4 regions of the Curtobacterium sp. LFS079 genome follow, and region 2 is predicted to be linked to each of the others. Evidence: riboswitches for the same ligand, from Rfam matches in the RefSeq annotation. Region 2 holds a riboswitch; each other region holds the start of a gene.
What was found. Region 2 has a riboswitch for thiamine pyrophosphate ahead of thiC (phosphomethylpyrimidine synthase ThiC). Riboswitches for the same ligand answer to the same signal wherever they lie in the genome.
Positions count from the first base shown of each region.

Region 1: linked by a shared signal. The riboswitch ahead of ACNQPB_RS16600 (FAD-dependent oxidoreductase) and the one ahead of thiC (phosphomethylpyrimidine synthase ThiC) in region 2 are both predicted to bind thiamine pyrophosphate.
Region 3: linked by a shared signal. The riboswitch ahead of thiD (bifunctional hydroxymethylpyrimidine kinase/phosphomethylpyrimidine kinase) and the one ahead of thiC (phosphomethylpyrimidine synthase ThiC) in region 2 are both predicted to bind thiamine pyrophosphate.
Region 4: linked by a shared signal. The riboswitch ahead of ACNQPB_RS13185 (ECF transporter S component) and the one ahead of thiC (phosphomethylpyrimidine synthase ThiC) in region 2 are both predicted to bind thiamine pyrophosphate.

Region 1 is NZ_JBFPFO010000012.1:19,274-21,466, forward strand. It holds gene ACNQPB_RS16590 (RNB domain-containing ribonuclease) at 1-244, opposite strand, end outside; gene thiE (thiamine phosphate synthase) at 522-1,205, opposite strand; TPP riboswitch at 1,233-1,351, shown strand; gene ACNQPB_RS16600 (FAD-dependent oxidoreductase) at 1,342-2,193, shown strand, end outside.
Region 2 is NZ_JBFPFO010000005.1:235,461-237,653, reverse strand. It holds gene ACNQPB_RS11175 (amidohydrolase family protein) at 1-778, opposite strand, end outside; TPP riboswitch at 838-945, shown strand; gene thiC (phosphomethylpyrimidine synthase ThiC) at 941-2,193, shown strand, end outside.
Region 3 is NZ_JBFPFO010000008.1:3,252-5,444, forward strand. It holds gene ACNQPB_RS13705 (Rne/Rng family ribonuclease) at 1-1,042, shown strand, start outside; TPP riboswitch at 1,150-1,247, shown strand; gene thiD (bifunctional hydroxymethylpyrimidine kinase/phosphomethylpyrimidine kinase) at 1,241-2,193, shown strand, end outside.
Region 4 is NZ_JBFPFO010000007.1:83,763-85,955, reverse strand. It holds gene ACNQPB_RS13190 (NUDIX hydrolase) at 1-534, opposite strand, end outside; TPP riboswitch at 776-909, shown strand; gene ACNQPB_RS13185 (ECF transporter S component) at 972-1,598, shown strand; gene ACNQPB_RS13180 (ABC transporter ATP-binding protein) at 1,598-2,193, shown strand, end outside.

The sequences.
Region 1 (2,193 bases), on a different contig from region 2:
CGGAGCGTTCGATGTGCAGTGCCTGGTCCAGGTCGGTGGAGCCGGCAGGATCGATGGTCACGAAGGGAATGTGGTCGAGGTCGAGCGGAGGCAGGGTGTGCCGGGCCACCGCCTCCTTTGCCTCGGCGATAGCGTCATGCGGATAGTCCCCGGGCAGTTCGAGTTCCGTCCTCAGGGCAGCCAGTGCCTCCGCCAGCTGGTTCGACGTTTCACTGACATTCGGGGTTATCCGGTGATGTGACACGAAAGTCAGGGTAACCGATCCGAATAGGGCTGGAAACGACGCCGGGCGACCTAGCATTGCGTCCCGCGTCAATGGGGAGCAGAGGCTGTTTCCTGGTGGTGCCAGTGCGTCTAGTGTGGCGGGTGGGGGATAGAACCAGGAGTCCAAGCCCGAAGGCGCCCGCTACGGTGCCTGAGCTCGTCCGCTGAAACAACGACGGCGGCCGTCGCCCGAGGTGCCAAAAGCACCCGGGGCGGCGGCCGCCGTCGTCATTCAACGGATTGTGACTGCAGGCCCCTCACGTGTCCGGCAGGGCTGCGAGCAGTGACTTGGCGGCCGCCGTCGGGTCGCTTGCTTCGGTGATCGCCCGCACCACTACGATCCGGCCGGCACCGGCCTGCACCACCTGCTCAACATTGCTGTGGTCAATGCCGCCGATCGCGAACCACGGCAGCTGCACCCCGCCCACGCGTTCCTCGTCCGCGGCACGTACCGCACTCGCGGCGTACTTGACCAGATCCAGCCCGACGGCGTCCCGGCCCGGCTTGGTCGGCGTCGCCCAGACCGGGCCAACGCAGAAGTAGTCCAGGCCGCTGCGGCCCGGGGACGCGGCGATCGCGGCGTCAACCTGTTCCGGCGTGTGGGTCGACAGGCCGATCACGGTGGGATCATGCAGCAGCTTCCTCGCCGCGCGCAGCGGCAGGTCCTTCTGGCCGATATGGAACACGGGAGCCCCGGAAAGGGACGCGATGTCCGCCCGGTCGTTGACGGCCCAGAGCCGGCCGTGGCGCTGGGCCACCGCGTGCAGGACCTCCAGGAGTTCAAGCTCCTCGGCTGCTTCGATCGTCTTGTCGCGGAGCTGGATGATGTCCACTCCGCCTTCGAACGCGGCGTCGACGAATTGCTCGAAATCGCCCTGCTTCTTCCGGGCATCGGTGCACAGGTAGAGGCGGGCAGTGGTGTGCAGAACATGCTGGGTCATGGAAACCAGAGTAGTTCCCCTAAACTGGGCTGGTACTGCGGGAGCCGCGACCGTCGTAATGAGACCGTCCGGCTGAGAGGGCTTCAGCGCCGACCGCTTGACCTGATCCGGTTAATGCCGGCGTAGGGAAGGGCCCATGGACACACTTCACCCGGCACCCCGGAATCCTGCCATCACTGCCGACGTCGCGGTCATCGGCGCGGGCATCATCGGCCTCGGCATCGCCCATGAAGCCCGCCGCTCGGGGCGCTCCGTTGTGGTCATCGACCCCGCGCCCGCGACCGGCGCCACCTTTGCCGCGGCAGGCATGCTGGCACCGGTGAGCGAGCTGCACTACCAGGAGGAAGACCTCCTTGAGCTGATGCTTGCCTCCTCGCAGCTGTGGCCCGCATTTGTGCGCGGACTGCCCTCCGATGCGGCCGGTACCGGATACCGCACGACGCCGACCCTCGCCGTCGGTGCGGACGCCGCTGACCGCCGGGCGTTCGCCGACCTGCGGGACGTCCAACTGGGCCTCGGCCTGGAGATCCAGGCCTTGCCGCTGCGTGAAGCCCGCGAACGCGAACCCCTGCTCAGCCCGCAGATTTCCTGCGCTTTCGACATCCCAGGGGACCACCAGGTGGACCCGCGCAGGCTTGCCGCGGCCATCCTCGAAAGCCTGGCCCGGCACTCACCGGGAGACCGCAGCTGGGTCGACGCGGCGGGGTTCGACGGCCTCGTGGACGGTTTCCTGCTCAACACTGCGGCGTCAGGGCTCCTGTGGGAGGACGGCGACGTGGCCGGGGTGCTCCTGGCTGACGGCACCCGGGTCCTGGCCACGGAAACCGTGGTCGCCAACGGCCTGGCCGCCTCCGCGCTGGAAGGCCTGCCGGACGGACTCGCCCTGCCCCTGCGGCCGGTGTACGGAGACATCCTGCGCCTCCGGGTGCCAGGGCATCTGCAGCCACTGCTCACGGCCACGGTCCGTGGCCTGGTCCGCGGCGTGCCC
Region 2 (2,193 bases):
CTTCCCACAGCTCCCGCATGTGCGCGGCGTAGCGGGGGAACTTGGCTTCGGCGTGTATGGCGATGTCCGGGAAGGTCGCGATGTTCACCAGGGTGGGAACGATCGGAACGGCCTGCTCGACCAACCGCGGGATGTGCCGGGGCTGCAGGCCCGTGGCGTGCTCGATGCAGTCGATGCCGGCGTCGAGCATGTCGTCGATGGTGTCCTCCGCAAAACAATGGGCGGTCACGCGGGCGCCTTCGTCATGGACCGCGGCCACGGCGTCCCTGACGACGGCGGCCGGGAAGGAGGGTCCGAGGTCGCCGGCGGAGCGATCGATCCAGTCCCCCACCAGTTTCACCCAGCCGTCGCCCGCGCGGGCCTGCTTCCTGGCTTCCTCCACGAGCTGTTCCGGTTCAATTTCCACGGCAAGGCCGCGCAGGTAACGCCGGCTGCGGGCGATGTGCCGGCCGGAGCGGATGATCCGGGGCACCTCCCCGCTCCCCTGCAGCCAGCGGGTATCCGCCGGGACTCCGGCGTCGCGCACCAGGAGGGTTCCGGCGTCGCGGTCCGCCAGGGCTTGGGTCCGGGCAGTGTCCTCGTCCACCGCTCCGCCTGGCCCGAGGCCGATATGGCAGTGGGCATCCACGAAACCCGGCAGCACCCAGCCGTCCAGGATCGCGTGCGGTTCTTGTTCCGGGCGGGTGAAGGTGAGGCGGCCGTCCACCGACCACAGTCCGCGGCGTTCCTCTGCGGGCCCGCAGAGCACCGGGCCTGTGAATTCGATGATGCGCTGCACGCTGCCACGGTAACATCCGGGCTTTTCGATCCCCGCGCCCGGGGCTGTGGTAGCTTCGACTACGACCACACGGGGGCCCATGCATGGGCTGAGATCAGGCTGACGCAGCCTGCGACCGTCGAACCTGTCCGGGTAATGCCGGCGAAGGAAGTGAGTAATCCTTTGAGTACCTCAAATGCACAGCACAGCCCTGCCCAGAACGGTTCCGCCGACGTGACGCAGTCGCTGAAATCGCATTCCCTGGCCTATATCGAGGACGCCGGTTCCGGCATTCGGGTGCCTGTCACCGAAATTGCGCTGGAGCCCTCCCCCAACGGCGAGGCCAACCCGCCGTTCCAGGTCTACCGCACCGCCGGTCCCGGCAGCGATCCCGTGGTCGGGCTGGAACCGTTCCGCGCGGCCTGGATCGAAGGGCGCGGCGACACCGAAGAGTACAGCGGCCGTGAACGGAACCTGCTCGACGACGGCAAGTCGGCCGTGCGTCGCGGAGCAGCTTCCGCAGAGTGGAAGGGCGCACAGCCGGTGCCCCGCCGCGCCGTCGAGGGCAAGACGGTGACCCAGATGCACTACGCCAAGCAGGGCATCGTGACACCGGAAATGAAGTACGTTGCGCTCCGCGAAAACTGCGACGTCGAACTGGTCCGCAGCGAGGTTGCTGCCGGGCGGGCCATCATCCCCAACAACATCAACCACCCGGAGTCCGAGCCGATGATCATCGGCAAGGCCTTCCTGGTGAAGATCAATGCCAACATCGGCAACTCGGCCGTGACCAGCTCGATCGCCGAAGAAGTCGACAAGCTGCAGTGGGCAACGCAGTGGGGCGCGGACACCGTTATGGACCTCTCCACCGGCGATGACATCCACACCACCCGCGAGTGGATTATCCGCAACTCCCCCGTTCCGATCGGCACCGTTCCGATCTACCAGGCGCTGGAGAAGGTCAACGGCGAGGCCAACAAGCTGACCTGGGAGATCTTCCGCGACACCGTGATCGAGCAGTGTGAGCAGGGCGTGGACTACATGACCATCCACGCGGGCGTGCTGCTGCGCTACGTCCCGCTGACCGCCAACCGCGTGACGGGCATCGTTTCGCGCGGCGGTTCCATCATGGCCGGCTGGTGCCTGGCGCACCACGAGGAGAACTTCCTCTACACCCACTTCGACGAGCTCTGCGAGATCTTCGCCAAGTACGACGTCGCGTTCTCCCTGGGCGACGGACTCCGGCCGGGCGCGACGGCGGACGCCAACGACGCCGCCCAGTTCGCCGAGCTGGACACCCTGGCCGAGCTGACTAAGCGGGCCTGGAAGTACGACGTCCAGGTCATGGTGGAAGGTCCGGGCCACATCCCGTTCCACTTGGTCCGGGAAAACGTGGAGCGCCAGCAGGAACTGTGCGACGGCGCCCCGTTCTACAC
Region 3 (2,193 bases), on a different contig from region 2:
CCGCCAGCTGCGCCTGCGCGACATCGGCGGCATCATCGTGATCGACTTCATCGACATGGTGCTCGAATCCAACCGCGACCTCGTCCTGCGCCGCCTGGTGGAATGCCTGGGCCGTGACCGCACTAAGCACCAGGTGGCGGAAGTGACGTCCCTGGGCCTGGTCCAGATGACGCGCAAGCGCATGGGCACGGGCCTGCTGGAAGTCTTCGGCGAGCAGTGCGAAACCTGCGCCGGCCGGGGCGTGGTCACCCACGACGAGCCGGTGGAGCATCGCCGCGCCAACGTGGTGGCGGCCGAACACCATCGCCCGCACATCGAAACCCAGCAGCCTGCCCGCACTGAGCGCAAGCGCCGCCGCGGCAAGGGCGGGGGTCAGCCCGCCGTCGAGGCCCCGCCGGTTGCTCCCGTGCCGGAGGGTGCAGATGTTCAGCGTCAGGCCAAGGCCGACGCGACGCGCGCCGCGTTTGCCAACATCGCCGCCGCGGCGCACGCTGCGCACCTGCACGACGAGGAACTTCAGCACGCCGCCGAAGCCCAGGCTGCCGTCGCCGTCGCGGACGTGTCCGACGCCGGGTCTCCGGCTGCCGATGCCGCTCCTGCTGCTGCCTCGGACGCTCCGGTGCTGCCGGTCCTGCGTTTCGGCGGGGAGGAAGTGGCCCTGCCGCTTGGCGTCCATCACGAGGAACCCGTGCGCAACGAACCTGCGATGAGCCTTGACCTGTTGGCGCAGGCCTTCGCCGGACTTGGCCGGCCTGCTTCCGAAGAAACCGCTGCCAATGGTGCTGCTGCAGAGGCGCTGGCAGAGGGTGGCGCCGAAGATCGCCCGCGGGGACGCCGGAGCCGGCGCAGCCGCAGCGCGAGCCGTGCCCAAGGCGCTGCCAACGCAACCACTGTGGAACAGCGCGGGATGTCTGCGGCCAGTGGCGGCACCGCCCACGAGGCCAAGGTCCCTGTAAAGCAGCCGGACAGCGCGACGCAGCCGCAAAAGAAGGCCGATGAACCGATAATCCTCGGCGTAGGCGTTCCCAAGTCCGAGCTCTAGGAATCCTTGAAGGCCCCGGTGCCCCCGCTTTGATTGCGGGGGCGCCGGGGCTTTCCTGTTCCCGATGGTCTTATTCCCGGGCGCTCCGGGGGGCCGTCTAGACTTGGTTCCCTGACACGGGGTGCCGCGCACCGATGCCGGCTGAGACCAGACCCGTTGAACCTGCCCGGTTAGTACCGGCGAAGGGATGTCCGCTTCATGGCACTCGCACCACTCACCCCTGTCTATCCGGTTGACGCCGCTGCTGCCCGGCCGCCCCGCGTGCTGAGCATCGCCGGGTCCGATCCGTCCGGCGGGGCCGGAATCCAGGCGGACCTCAAAAGCATCGCGGCCAACGGCGGATACGGCATGGCTGCCATCACTGCGCTGACGGCACAGAACACCAAGGGCGTGCGCTCCGTCCATGTTCCTCCGGTCGAATTCCTGCGCGAACAATTGGACGCGGTCAGCGACGACATCACGGTGGACGCCGTCAAGATCGGCATGCTGGGCGACGCCGAGGTGATCGGGGAAGTCCGGCGCTGGCTCGTCAAGGTGCGGCCCGCCGTCGTCGTCATCGATCCGGTGATGATCGCCACCAGCGGCGACCGGCTGCTGGAAACTTCCGCCGAGGAAGCCCTCCGGGAACTGCTCCGGCTCGCGGACCTGATCACGCCGAACCTGCCCGAGCTGGCGATGCTGCTGGGCGAAGACGAGGCCCGCGACTGGGCTGCGGCATTGGCGCAGGGCAATCGCCTCGCTGCGTCCACCGGGAGCACCGTTCTGGTCAAGGGCGGACACCTGGCCGGCGAAGACTGCCCCGACGCCCTGGTGAACACCTCCGGCCTGCTCAGCCAGGATGTGGTGGAGGTTCCGGGGCCGCGCATTGCCACAAGCAACAGCCATGGCACCGGATGCTCGCTCTCGTCCGCGATGGCTACGGCCAAGGCCCGGCTGGGCAGCTGGGAGGAGGCCCTTCGCGAGGTGAAGCCCTGGCTGCAGGAAGCACTCGCCCGTTCAGAGGTGCTGGAAGTGGGCCAGGGCAACGGACCCGTCCACCATTTCCACGGACAGGAAAGGCTCCGGCCCGGTGGCTTCGCCGCGCAGCTGTGGGACGCGGCGGAGCTGGAACTTGCCGAGATCCACGCGCTGGAGTTCATCGGCGGCCTGCA
Region 4 (2,193 bases), on a different contig from region 2:
GCGCACCGGCATCCACAATGACTGCCAGGCCTCGGTGGTCTGGTGCCGGGCCTCGTCCTCCGGCCCGGGTGCAGCCAGGTAGAAGTAGGTGTCGAAGCGCTTAGGCTGGTCCGCCGGGGTGACCCAGTTGGCCCACGGCCGCATCAGGCTTGCGTCCAGCTGCAGTCCCGCCTCTTCCTGGACTTCGCGCAGCGCCGCGGCAAGGACCCGGCCCGCGTTGTGCTCTGCCGTGCCGGGGTCTGCGGCCGCGATGCTGCAGCGGCGCCACACCTGCGCGTGCTGCCGTACGAGCCCGTCCGCGAACTTCCAGCCGCTGCCGTCGACGGCGTCCACCCGGCCGCCGGGGAACACCACCATTCCGGCCGCGAAATCCATGGTGGACACCCGGTGCTGGACGAAGACTTCCGGGCCGTCGGCGCCGTCCCGCAGCAGGATCACGCTCGCCGCCAGCCGCGGCTCGGGCGCGGTGCCGGGCGCTGTACCTGACGCGGTGCCGGGCGCCCCGGTGTTCCCGGGCGAATTGTCTTCCGCCATGGACGCTCCCTGCTCTCCTCGTGACGATTCTGCTGGATCACACCTGCAGTCACTCCACCGTACCCGCACCATTGCAGGCCACGGTGCGGTCAAGCCTCGGTTATCCAGCAGGGTGATCCAGCAGAATGTGCAAGGCCCAGGCACCCCCGCGCCAATGTGACCGTCCGCCCTGCCCCGAAAACGCCCGGAAGGGGCCCGGTAAAGGCCCGGGTGTAAACTGGAGCACGCCCAAAAGGGCAATTGATAACGACAGGGGAGCGCCGCCGTCGGGCTGCAGCAGCAGAACGAAGGAAGGGCGCTGAGAGTGCGGAACACCGCAGACCCTCGAACCTGATCCGGTTAGTACCGGCGCAAGGGAGTCGAGTTCTCAGAGTGACCGGTGGCCGGGAAACAAGGGCCGGGCGACACTTTCCCCTCCTGTTCCTCAGGAGGACACAATGACTGGTATTTCTTCGACGCCGGCTTCCAGTAAGACCGGCTACACCTGGCGCGTGGTGGACATCGTGGTGGCGGCACTGATCGCCGTCGCGGGCGGCGTGATCTTCTGGGCCTGGGACCAGGGCGCCAACCTGCTCGCCCCGGTCTTCGTCTACCCGCCTTCCAGCGGCCTCTACGCCGGCGGCTGGATGATTCCGGCCGTGCTTGGCATGCTCATCATCCGCAAGCCGGGCGCGGCGCTCTTCTGCGAAACCGTTGCCGCCACCGGCGAGCTGATCATGGGCTCGCAGTACGGCACCACCGTGCTGATCTCCGGCGTGCTCCAGGGCCTCGGCGCCGAGCTGGTGTTCGCGGCACTCATATACAAGAAGTTCAACCTGCCCGCATCGCTGCTGGCGGGTGCTGGCGCAGGCTTGTTCTGCGGCCTGAACGACTCCTTCATGCCGTGGGGCTGGAACATCGCGTACGAGGCCGGCGACAAGCTCGCCTACATCGTGTTCTGCGCGATCTCCGGTGCCGTGATCGCGGGCGGCCTCTCCTGGATCGCCACCCGCGGCCTGGCCAAGACCGGTGTGCTCAGCTCCTTCGCGTCCCGGAAGGCCGCCACGGAGCCCGTCTTCTCCTGATGCCGTCCAGTGAAGCCGGCGTCCGCGCCGCTGCCGTTTCCGCACGCGGCTGGGGCTGGCGGCACGCCGGCCGCACCGCCCAGGCCGTCCATGGCCTTGACCTGGACATCGCACCGGGTGAGCGGGTGCTGCTGCTGGGCCCGTCGGGCGCCGGCAAGTCCACGCTGCTCCACGCCCTTGCGGGGGTACTGGGCGGCGAGGACGACGCCGACGAAACCGGCTCGCTGCTGATCGACGGCGCCCGGCCGCAGGACAGCCGCGGCCGGGCCGGACTCATGCAGCAGGACCCGGAGACCCAGGTGGTCCTCTCGCGCCTCGGTGACGACGTCGCCTTCGGCGCCGAGAACCTGGCCGTGCCGCCCGGCGACATCTGGGCGCGCGTGCACGAGGCACTCGACGACGTCGGGCTGGCCGGCTTCGCGATCGACCACCCGACGTCGGCCCTCTCCGGAGGGCAGAAGCAGCGCCTGGCGCTCGCCGGCATCCTGGCGATGCGCCCCGGGCTGATCCTGCTGGACGAACCGACGGCGAACCTGGACCCGGCCGGGGTACTGGAGGTGCGGGACGCCGTCGGGCGCTGCTTGAACAAGACCGG